Mesorhizobium opportunistum WSM2075: one gene and its partner. Each later gene encodes a partner of the first gene's protein in a complex. Links are inferred from orthologs where the notes say so. Each region holds a gene or a part of one and is shown in the gene's direction. Other genes may lie near its edges.

Region 1 (6,139 bases):
CGACAGGCGCGGAAAACGCGTCGGGGACCACCTGGGATCACTCACAGAATGGTCGTCGCGGCTATCACAGCCGCGGACGTGGGAGCCGATTGGAGCAAGATTGGTGGCATGGCGTTCTTGAGTAGAAACATTGTCGGGGACACGCGTTGGGAGGGCGAGAATGCCTGCGACGCTCCACGTTCCTCATCCTTCACCCCTGAACGGATCGTCCGCTGGGTCGCCGTGCCCGGCGTCAGCGCTGCCGTGGGCCTTTGGCTGATCGGCACCATGGCCGGCCTCAGTTCGGTCGGCGCCTCGCTGTCGGCGACGTCGGGCGGCCTGCCGCAGACGCTGTCCATGCCGGGCTCGCTGGCGCTGGCCGATCCGCTGAAACAACATTTCCTGACATCCTCGGCGCCGTTCGTGTTGGCCAATGCCCATGGCGGCGCAGAAGCCCTGCATGATCATGCCGTGCAATGCGGCGCCAGCTGTTTCAAGCTGGCCAGGGTGAGCCCCCACGCGGAGAAATCCGCACGCCTCGTGGCATCGGCAAAGCCGGCGGTCTTGAAGTCGAAGGCGCAGGAGCGCTTCGAACGCATGGAAGCATCGCTGTCGCCGACCAAGCTCGCGGCTGCCTTTGCCGGCGCCGGCAAACCTGTCGCCACGGCCGACGCCCGCCCGGTGATTTCCAGCATCGGGGCCCAGATTACCCAGGCGTCGCTGGTGCCGTCCGTCCAGGTCGTGGCCAGCCTGTCGGACGACATTCCACCGCCCGCGGCGGAACGCTTCGCCCGAGCCGGCACCGGCTCCGTTGTCGTGCAGACCGCGCCTGCGCCGACGGGTTTTGCCCAGCCGGAGACACCTGACAACGCGCAGCTGGCGCTCGCTCTCGTCCAGTCGATGCCGGTCGAGGACGAAGCCTTCGCCTCGCCGCTGCCGATGACCGGCGCCTCGGCCGATGTCGCGGTCGCGCCTGTCGAGACCCAAAAGGCGCAGCCCGGCGACGCCGCCTCGCTGCCGGACGCGCTCACCGACGACGTGCCGCTGCCGACCCGCCGGCCGCAATATGACGGGCCGCAGCAGCCCAAGGTGGTGGAACAGGACAAGGCCGTGGAGCAGGACAAGCCGGCTCCACAGCCCAAGATCGCGCAGCAGAAGCCGGCTCCCCAGGCAAAGCCGGCCCAACAGGCCAGGCAAGGCCGCCAAGGCGGCGACGTGCTGGCCTATGCCAAGCCGGACACGCCTTCGGGCGGCCTTGGCCAGGCGTTCAGAAACCTGTTCAACGGGCCGAGCGCCGGAAGCGGTGCCGGACACGGCGTTGCAGTCTATGACATCAGCGCCGGCATGGTTTACATGCCGGACGGCGAGAGGCTCGAAGCGCATTCGGGCGTCGGCGCCATGACGGACCAGCCGCGCTATGTCAACCAGAAGAACCGTGGACCGACGCCGCCCAACACCTACAATCTGTCGCTGCGCGAGGCGCGCTTTCACGGTGTCGAGGCGTTGCGCCTCACCCCGGTCGATGGCCGCAACAAATACAATCGCGACGGCTTCCTGGCCCATAGCTACCTGCTTCGCGGCCGCTACGGACAGTCCAGCGGCTGCGTTGCCTTCAAGGACTATGCGCGCTTCCTCGCCGCCTACAAGAAGGGCAAGATCAAGCGCCTGGTCGTCGTGCCGCGCCTGAACGGATCGGCGACGCGGGTAGCATCCAACGGAAGCGGCGCCTGATCGGCGTCGGACAGGCACGGGCCGTGGCTTTCTCCTCCTGACAGCCTTCTGTCAGGAGCCGCGTCTGGCGGCGTGCCCCGCCCCATCCCACTCTTTCCATTTTGGCCAAGACCTCCCATATTCGGGACATGGCCAGATCCCCCGACAAGAAAACGCCGCCGACGGCGAATGACGACCGCGCCGCGCCCAAGCGGCGCAGTCCGCTGACCGATTTCCTCGACGCCTCCGAACCGCTGCACAAAGGCGGCTTCGCCGAGATGCCGCAACCCGAGCTGTCGGGCACGCCGCTGACCGGTTCGATCGCCGACTGGGCCGAGCAGATAGAGCAGGAGGCGGAGAAAGAAGGGCGCCAGACCGGCAAGGGCGACGGCGGCAAATCGCCGAAACCGTCGAAGAAGATACCCGAGCGCTCCGCCGCCCCGGGACGCACGGCGCGCGGCACCTCGATGGGCGGCGCGGCCACCGCCCGCGAGCGCACCGCCGCCGGCCTCAATCCCGTCGCCGGCCTCGACGTCTCGCTGGAAGAGGCCGAGACGATGACCTCGAGCGGCGTCACCGCGACGGTGGCCGCCCTCTCCGCATTGATCGAATCCGGCAATCCGCTGCACAAGGACGGCGTGCTGTGGACACCGCACCGCCCTGCCCGACCGGAAAAATCCGAAGGTGGCATCGCCATCAAGATGGTGTCCGATTTCGAGCCGGCCGGCGACCAGCCGACCGCCATCAAGGACCTTGTCGAAGGCGTCGAGAACAACGACCGCACCCAGGTGCTGCTCGGCGTCACCGGCTCCGGCAAGACCTTCACCATGGCCAAGGTGATCGAGGAGACGCAGCGCCCGGCTTTGATCCTGGCGCCGAACAAGACGCTTGCCGCGCAGCTCTATTCCGAGTTCAAGAAATTCTTTCCCGACAACGCGGTGGAGTATTTCGTCTCCTACTACGACTATTACCAGCCGGAAGCCTACGTCCCGCGCACCGACACCTTCATCGAGAAGGAGTCCTCGATCAACGAGCAGATCGACCGCATGCGCCATTCGGCGACGCGCTCGCTGCTCGAGCGCGACGACGTCATCATCGTCGCCTCGGTGTCCTGCATCTACGGTATCGGCTCGGTCGAGACCTATACGGCAATGACCTTCCAGATGCAGATCGGCGACCGGCTCGACCAGCGCGCGCTGCTCGCCGACCTCGTCGCCCAGCAATACAAGCGCCAGGACATCAACTTCGTCCGCGGCTCGTTCCGTGTGCGTGGCGACACGATCGAGATCTTCCCGGCCCACCTGGAAGACCGCGCCTGGCGCATCTCGATGTTCGGCGACGAGATCGAGCAGATCACCGAGTTCGACCCGTTGACCGGCCAGAAGACCGGCGAGCTGAAAAGCGTCAAGATCTACGCCAATTCGCACTATGTGACGCCGCGCCCAACGCTGAACCAGGCGATCAAGTCGATCAAGGAAGAACTCAAGCAGCGCCTGGTGGAACTGGAACGCGCCGGCCGCCTGCTGGAAGCGCAGCGGCTGGAACAGCGCTGCCGCTTCGACCTCGAAATGCTGGAAGCCACAGGCTCCTGCGCCGGCATCGAGAACTATTCGCGCTATCTCACCGGCCGCCAGCCCGGCGATCCGCCGCCGACCTTGTTCGAATACATTCCCGACAATGCGCTGGTCTTCATCGACGAAAGCCACGTCACCGTTCCGCAGATCGGCGGCATGTATCGAGGCGACTTCAGGCGCAAGGCGACGCTGGCCGAATACGGCTTCCGCCTGCCGTCCTGCATGGACAACCGGCCGCTGCGCTTCGAGGAATGGGACGCCATGCGCCCGCTGTCCGTCGCGGTCTCGGCAACGCCGGGCGGCTGGGAGATGGAGCAGGCCGGCGGCGTCTTCGCCGAGCAGGTCATCCGCCCGACCGGCCTCATCGACCCGCCGGTCGAAGTGCGTCCGGCCAAAAGCCAGGTCGACGATGTCGTCGGCGAGATCCGCGAGACCACCAACGCCGGCTACCGCACGCTGGTCACCGTGCTGACCAAGCGCATGGCCGAGGACCTGACCGAATACCTGCATGAGCAGGGCGTCCGCGTGCGCTACATGCATTCCGACATCGATACGCTGGAACGCATCGAGATCCTACGCGATTTGCGCCTCGGCGCCTTCGACGTGCTGGTCGGCATCAACCTTCTGCGCGAGGGCCTCGACATTCCCGAATGCGGCTTCGTCGCCATCCTCGATGCCGACAAGGAAGGGTTCCTGCGTTCGGAAACCTCTCTCATCCAGACCATCGGCCGCGCTGCCCGCAATGTCGACGGCAAGGTCATTCTCTACGCCGACCAGGTCACCGGCTCGATGGAAAGGGCGATGGCCGAAACCAACCGCCGCCGCGAAAAGCAGATGGAATGGAACGCGGCCAACGGCATCACGCCCGAATCGGTCAAGTCGCGCATCTCCGACATTCTGGATTCGGTCTACGAGAAGGACCACGTCCGCGCCGACATCTCGCAGTTCACCGACAGCGCCGGCGCCATGATGGGCAACAATCTCAAGGCCCATCTCGACGCCATGGACAAGCAGATGCGCGACGCCGCCGCCAACCTCGATTTCGAGAAGGCAGCCCGCATCCGCGACGAAATCAAGCGGCTGCGCGAGATGGAACTGTCGATTTCCGACGATCCGCTGGCGCGCGAGGTGGAAGGCCAAAGTCCCGCCTCGGGCCGCGAAAAGGGCAAGCACAACAAGGGCGTGGCCAAACATCGTACGGCGGAGGAACAGGAGCGTTTCCGCAAATTCGAGGAAGCGCGTGCCGCCGAAGAGGCGGCCAAGGCTGCCCGGCCCAACCTCTTCCGCAAGCCTGATCTCGACGAGATGGGCGCCGACGGCGCTGTCCCGGTGAAGAAGCCGCTGTTTGCCAAACCCTCGATCGACGACATGGGCCCCGGCACCGATATGCCGACGCCGGCGGGTGCTGTATCGCGCTCGCTGTTCAAGAAACAATCGGCGTCCGAGGCACACGGCTCCGACTTCGGCATTCCGGGCGAAGCCACCAAGCCGCTGTTCAAGAAGAACTCGCTCGACGAGATGACCGTGCGGCGCACGGAAAAGCCGGTCGAAGGAAAGCTGCCCGCCAAGCCGCAGCCAATCTCCCCCCAACCGGGGGAGATGCCCGGCAGGGCAGAAGGGGGCGCGAAGGATCGCGACGACAAACCAATCATTCGCCAGCGCGCCGGCATCGGTTCGTATGAGGATCCAGGCGACGCCCGCCGAGAGAAGCGCCGGCCGGGCAAGACAGGTCGGCCGGGACGGTAGCTGCCTCTTCCTTCTCCCCCTGTGGGAGAAGGGAAAGCGCTCCGCTCCTAACGTCCCGCTTCGCCCAGCCGCAACCACCTCTGGACCATGAGCCATTCCTTGCCGCCGAGCGGCGGAAACGATACGCACGGCTGCAATTCCGCCTCTCCACGCAACATTCCGCCGGCCCACCCATGAAACCCAGGGATATCGCCGCCTACATCTTCCTGGCCATCACCTGGGGCCTGTCCTTCCTTGTCCTGCTCAAGGTTGTGCATGCCTTCGGTTGGGTCGGGGCGGTCACCTTGCGCGCGCTGATCGCCGGCATCACGCTTTTCCTACTCGCGGCGGCGACGCGGCGACGGCTCGATTTCAGCGCCGGCTGGCGGCACTTCGCCGTGGTCGGCGCGACGACCGTCGCGACGCAATTGATCGGCCTGTCCTACGCCACCCCGCGCATCGGCACCGCGATGGCGGCGATCCTCGTTGCCGCGATCCCGCTGTTCTCGATGATCCTCGGCCAATTGTGGGGGCTTGAACGCATCACTGTTCGCGGACTGGCCGGCCTGCTGCTCGGCGCCGCCGGCATCACCGTGCTGGTCGGCTTTCCCGCCGTCCCGATCACGGCACCCTTCGCGTTCGGCTGCGCCGCCTCGCTGTTCAGCTCCTTCTCCGCCGCCTTCGGCAGCAACTACGCCAACCGCCACCTGCGCGCGGCGGGCTCGTTCGAGCTCACCGGCGCCGCTTTTCTGTTCGGCGGCCTGATGACGCTGCCGCTGCTGCTGGCAGTACCGGTGCCAGCCATGCCACGCCCCGTCGACTTCCTCTACCTCGCCCTTCTCGCCTGCGTGATGAGCGCGCTGACCTACATCGTCTATTTCCGGCTGGTTGCCAGCATCGGCGCCACCAGGACGATCAGCGTCGAATTCGCGGTTACGACGATAGCGGTGCTGGCCGGAACGCTTCTGCTCGGCGAGCATCTGACCGTCGTCCAGGGCTTCGGCGCGACGGCGATCATCGGCGGCTGCATGCTGGTGCTGGACCCGTTCCCGCGCCGGACGGAAGCGGCCGTCTTGCCATCGGCCCAACCTTTGGTGTAATCGCCTCTAGCATGATCCCGAAAAGTGGAATCCGGTTTTCGGGCAAGATCA
Region 2 (4,409 bases), 1.3 Mb from region 1 along the record:
AGGCCAAGCAGAAAAAGAACGAGGGAGGTGATGGTGACAGCCAAGATGATACTCCTTCGACTGTTCGCGCTGCGGCGCGGCCATGGGCAACCCGGCATTGCGTTGCCGCCCGGAACACAACTTTCCTCCGCCCGCCCCGCCTGTCAAGCTTGAGCCATGCGGCGTGATAGGGGCTGTCTCCCCTGCTGCAAACGCTGGGCAGGCCGATCGTCCGCTGGCTAGGCGGCCGGATAAGCCACTTTACCGGGAACAAAACGTAGACACTTCTGGTCTTTCCCTCCCGAATCACTACATTCGGGGGGAAGATGTCCGGCTTTTCCGAAGACATGCCCTTTTTCGACGAACCCAATGCGCGGCCCACGGCCCCGTCGGGCATTGCCGCGCGCGCCATGGCCGCCCGCGGCGGCCAGAACAACGCGCCCGACTATCTCAAGGGTTTGAATCCCGAACAGCGGCTGGCGGTGGAAACCACCGAAGGCCCGGTTCTGGTGCTGGCCGGCGCCGGCACCGGCAAGACCCGCGTGCTGACCACCCGCATCGCCCACATCCTCGCCACCGGCAAAGCCTTCCCGTCGCAGATCCTTGCGGTGACCTTCACCAACAAGGCCGCGCGCGAGATGAAGCAGCGCATCGGCATCCTGATCGGCGAAGGCAATGTCGAGGGCATGCCGTGGCTCGGCACCTTCCACTCGATCGGCGTGAAACTGCTGCGCCGCCACGCCGAGCTTGCCGGCCTGAGATCCGACTTCACCATCCTCGACACCGACGACGTCGTGCGGCTGATCAAGCAGCTGATCCAGGCCGAGGGTCTGGACGACAAGCGCTGGCCGGCCAAGCAGTTCGCCCAGATGATCGACGGCTGGAAGAACAAGGGCCAAGGTCCGGCCGACATCGCCGAGGGCGACGCGCGCAGCTTTGCCAACGGCAAGGGCCGTGAGCTCTACAAGGCCTACCAGGAACGCCTGCAGACGCTGAACGCCTGCGATTTCGGCGATCTTCTGTGCCATCCGATCCGCATCTTCCGCGCCAATCCGGACGTGCTGAAGGACTACCACAGGCGCTTCAAATACATCCTCGTCGACGAATACCAGGACACCAACACCGCCCAGTACATGTGGCTGCGGCTCTTGGCGCAGCGGCCGCAATCCTCCCCCCTCGAGGGGGAGGTGCCCGCGAAGCGGGCGGAGGGGGTCGCCCCAGAAGGCACCGCTGCAGCGTCGCGCACTGCCGCGAGGACCCCACCCGACCGGGCTTCGCCCGGCCACCCTCCCCTCAAGGGGGAGGGAAATCCGCGTCCGGCCACCGTCAACATCTGCTGCGTCGGCGACGACGATCAATCGATCTATGGCTGGCGCGGCGCCGAGGTCGACAACATCCTGCGCTTCGACAAGGATTTTCCCGGCGCCACCATCATCAGGCTGGAGCGCAACTACCGCTCCACCGCGCACATCCTGGGCGCTGCCTCCCATCTCATCGCCTACAATGAGGGCCGCTTCGGCAAGACGCTGTTCACCGATCGCAACGATCCCGAGGACGGCAAGGTCAACGTCCACGCCGCCTGGGATTCCGAGGAGGAAGCGCGTGCCATCGGCGAGACCATCGAGGCCTACCAGCGCCAGAAGCACAATCTGAACGACATGGCGATCCTTGTCCGCGCGTCCTTCCAGATGCGCGCTTTCGAGGATCGCTTCATCACGCTCGGCCTCAACTACCGCGTCATCGGCGGTCCGCGTTTCTACGAGCGCATGGAAATCCGCGACGCGCTGGCCTTCTTCCGCGTCGTCGCCAACGGCGGCGACGACCTCGCCTTCGAGCGCATCGTCAACGTGCCCAAGCGCGGGCTGGGTGAAGCCACCATCCGCCAGATCCACGACACGGCGCGGGCGCTGCGCATCCCGATGCTGGAGGCTGCCGCCAACCTCGCCGAAAGCGACGAGCTGAAGCCGAAACCGCGCGCCGCGCTGCGCGAGGTCGCCGCCAATTTCGAACGCTGGCAGAAGGCGCTGGAAACCACGCCGCATACCGAACTCGCCGAGACAATTCTCGAAGAGAGCGGCTACACCGACATGTGGAAGAACGACCGCTCGGCCGAAGCCCCCGGCCGGCTTGAGAACCTCAAGGAACTGGTCCGCTCGATGGAGGAGTACGAGTCGCTGCGCTCCTTCCTCGAACATGTCGCGCTGGTCATGGATGCCGAGCAGAATGCCGGGCTCGACGCCGTCTCGATCATGACGCTGCATTCGGCCAAGGGCCTCGAATTCGAGACCGTCTTCCTGCCCGGCTGGGAGGAAGGCCTGTTCCCGCACCAGCGCGCGCTCGACGAAGGCGGCCGTTCAGGGCTGGAGGAAGAGCGGCGGCTGGCCTATGTCGGGCTGACGCGGGCCAAGAAGAACCTGCATATCTGGTTCGTCTCCAACCGCCTCATCCACGGCCTCTGGCAATCGACCATCCCGTCGCGCTTCCTCGAGGAACTGCCGAACTCCCATGTCGAGGTCGCCGAAGCCGGCAATTCCTATGGCGGCTACGGCAATCCCTATGGCGGCGGCTCGTTCGCATCGGGCCGTGGCGGCGGCCAGGGACCAGGAAGACAGAACCCGTACGGCGCCTCGCGCTTCGACAATGTCGGTGCCAACACCGAAAAATCCGGCGCCTTCTCAAACACCTATTCGACGCCGGGCTGGCAGCGCGCGCAGGCCAACCGCACCGAGGCGACCGACCGCAACTGGGGCACGCGCTCCGGCCATCAGGTCGAGCGCATCGGCTATGGCGAGACCGACAGTGGCTACGGCGCCGGCCGCACCTCGATCAAGGGCCGTACCATCGACGGCGAACTGGTCGCCAAATCCGTCTCCGACACGCCATCCGCCTTCAGCGTCGGCGACCGCGTCTTCCATCAGAAATTCGGCAACGGCAACATTGCGGCCATCGAAGGCAACAAGCTGACCATCGACTTCGACAAGGCCGGCCAGAAACGCGTTCTGGACGGGTTCGTCGCGGCGGTGTGAAGTTCAAGTCGGGAATGCAAATCGTTCTACAATATTATTGGCCAGAAAACGAACTACATCCTCTCTTTCGATATTATAGTAAAACGAACTGTCTCGAAACCCGCTAACATCCATCCCTTTTAATTCTTCAGTGGATGACAAAAAATACCTCCAGTTGAGAGAATACCAATCTAGTTTATTATTCCTTTTATCTAAATCATCTGAAAATCGATAGAAATTCTTTACATCTAGATAGTTCAAGGTCCCCGTTTTTGCCTTAGCAAACAACATCGGAGACGAAAGTTTCAAATCACAAAGTATGTGTATTAATGCCGGATGGCGGATAGTTTTCTTGTTCGTAAAAGCCAGACACAGCCCAAACAGTGTGCAAAGACGCTCGATTCGACGGAGAGAATATTCCCCTCGCTCCCAAACAAGTGAAATAAATTCCGCGAACCCGTCCTTCAAACGGCCGGATTCATCATCATCGGGCATTGCTTTGAGAACATCTAGGACAAATCTCTTTAGAAGCCGATCTTTCTCTCTTTTTTCGAATTGTGGAAATGTGACTCTGAAATGAACAAATTTCTCAAGATACAAACTCGCGTCTATCTCGGATCCATACATTTTTCTGGTCGCTGCCGAGAGCTGATCGAGCTGGCAAACGAGCAAAAAGTGAACGTTCTTGACTGAGAATAAGTGCTTTATCGTCTCCAGAACCGACAAAGCATATGTCGGCCTACATCTATCAAGTTCATCTACAATAAATATAAGAGGCTTGTCGCTGTCACCTGTCGACATTAGAGTCGAAAGGGTCTGACGAAAGACTTCGAATGCTCTTTGCTCCGTTTTTGCACTTTCTAATCGACTATCAATAATTTTGTCGAGTTCAGCCTCGATTTCTTTACCCACTTCATTGGCTACGTCTTCATTTGCGTCTTCGAAATCAGAAGCTCGAACAACACCGGCTGTAAGCCCACGAATAGCACCCTTTATAGCAACCAGTCCAACAATCTTCGCTACGTCTTTTGCTTTTGCCTTAAGTTCCTTTTTCTCTTTTGGCCTTATTCCCGTTTCTTCGATAATCTGCGAAGCAAGCGAAACAAAGACGTCTGGGTCATAGTCGTGTTTAAACGCATCAAAATAGACAACCTTGAATTTCTGATCTCTCGCTCTGCTAGCCAAACGTCTTGCAAAGACTGTTTTTCCTGATCCCCATGGCTCATCGAGCGCGACAACTAGTGGATCATCACTGAGATCGAAAACCTTCAGGAGCCCATCACCAAACAAGTCGCGGCCAAAAATATCCTCACTGGCTGCAACTGCTTGCTCGACATCTGGCGCAAGTATTTTCATCGAACGTTCCCCAAAGCAGGAACGTTCTAGCATATCGAGTGGCTGCTCTAAACTGGCCCGAAGCAATCC

What was found. The genes of interacting proteins can lie anywhere in the genome.
Region 2: the proteins of uvrB (region 1) and MESOP_RS17710 are in contact, whole or in part, in a crystal structure (PDB 7EGT), measured with the Thermus thermophilus proteins. The link is inferred for Mesorhizobium opportunistum WSM2075 from one-to-one orthologs. Residues at the interface, in WP_096411307.1 of Thermus thermophilus: Glu23, Leu25, Arg26, Asp27, Gly28, Glu29, Arg30, Phe31, Arg55, Glu326, Asp327, Phe328, Glu379, Ser382, Gln383, His398, Gly400, Arg401; in WP_096412145.1 of Thermus thermophilus: His654, Arg656, Phe657, Gln666, Asp668, Glu669, Lys680, Arg681, Leu682, Ser683, Lys685, Tyr686, Ala687.

What each region holds. Positions count from the first base shown.
Region 1 is NC_015675.1:2,415,680-2,421,818, reverse strand. Bases 1,479-5,209 are described here. They hold uvrB (excinuclease ABC subunit UvrB), read left to right. Parts: upstream 1,479-1,838; coding sequence 1,839-5,009; downstream 5,010-5,209. Other genes in these bases: MESOP_RS11595 (DMT family transporter), read left to right, coding at 5,183-5,209; MESOP_RS11605 (DUF2778 domain-containing protein), read left to right, coding at 1,479-1,710. Also shown: more of MESOP_RS11605, read left to right, coding at 109-1,478; more of MESOP_RS11595, read left to right, coding at 5,210-6,088. UniProt on the Escherichia coli protein: The UvrABC repair system catalyzes the recognition and processing of DNA lesions. A damage recognition complex composed of 2 UvrA and 2 UvrB subunits scans DNA for abnormalities.
Region 2 is NC_015675.1:3,690,288-3,694,696, reverse strand. What follows is about bases 1-3,205. They hold MESOP_RS17710 (ATP-dependent helicase), read left to right. Parts: upstream 1-305; coding sequence 306-3,005; downstream 3,006-3,205. Other genes in these bases: MESOP_RS17705 (KAP family P-loop NTPase fold protein), read right to left, coding at 3,009-3,205; MESOP_RS17715 (glucose/quinate/shikimate family membrane-bound PQQ-dependent dehydrogenase), read right to left, coding at 1-44. In the rest of the region: more of MESOP_RS17705, read right to left, coding at 3,206-4,340. UniProt on the Escherichia coli protein: A helicase with DNA-dependent ATPase activity. Unwinds DNA duplexes with 3'-5' polarity. Translocates on single-stranded DNA with 3'-5' polarity. Initiates unwinding more efficiently from a nicked substrate than double-stranded DNA.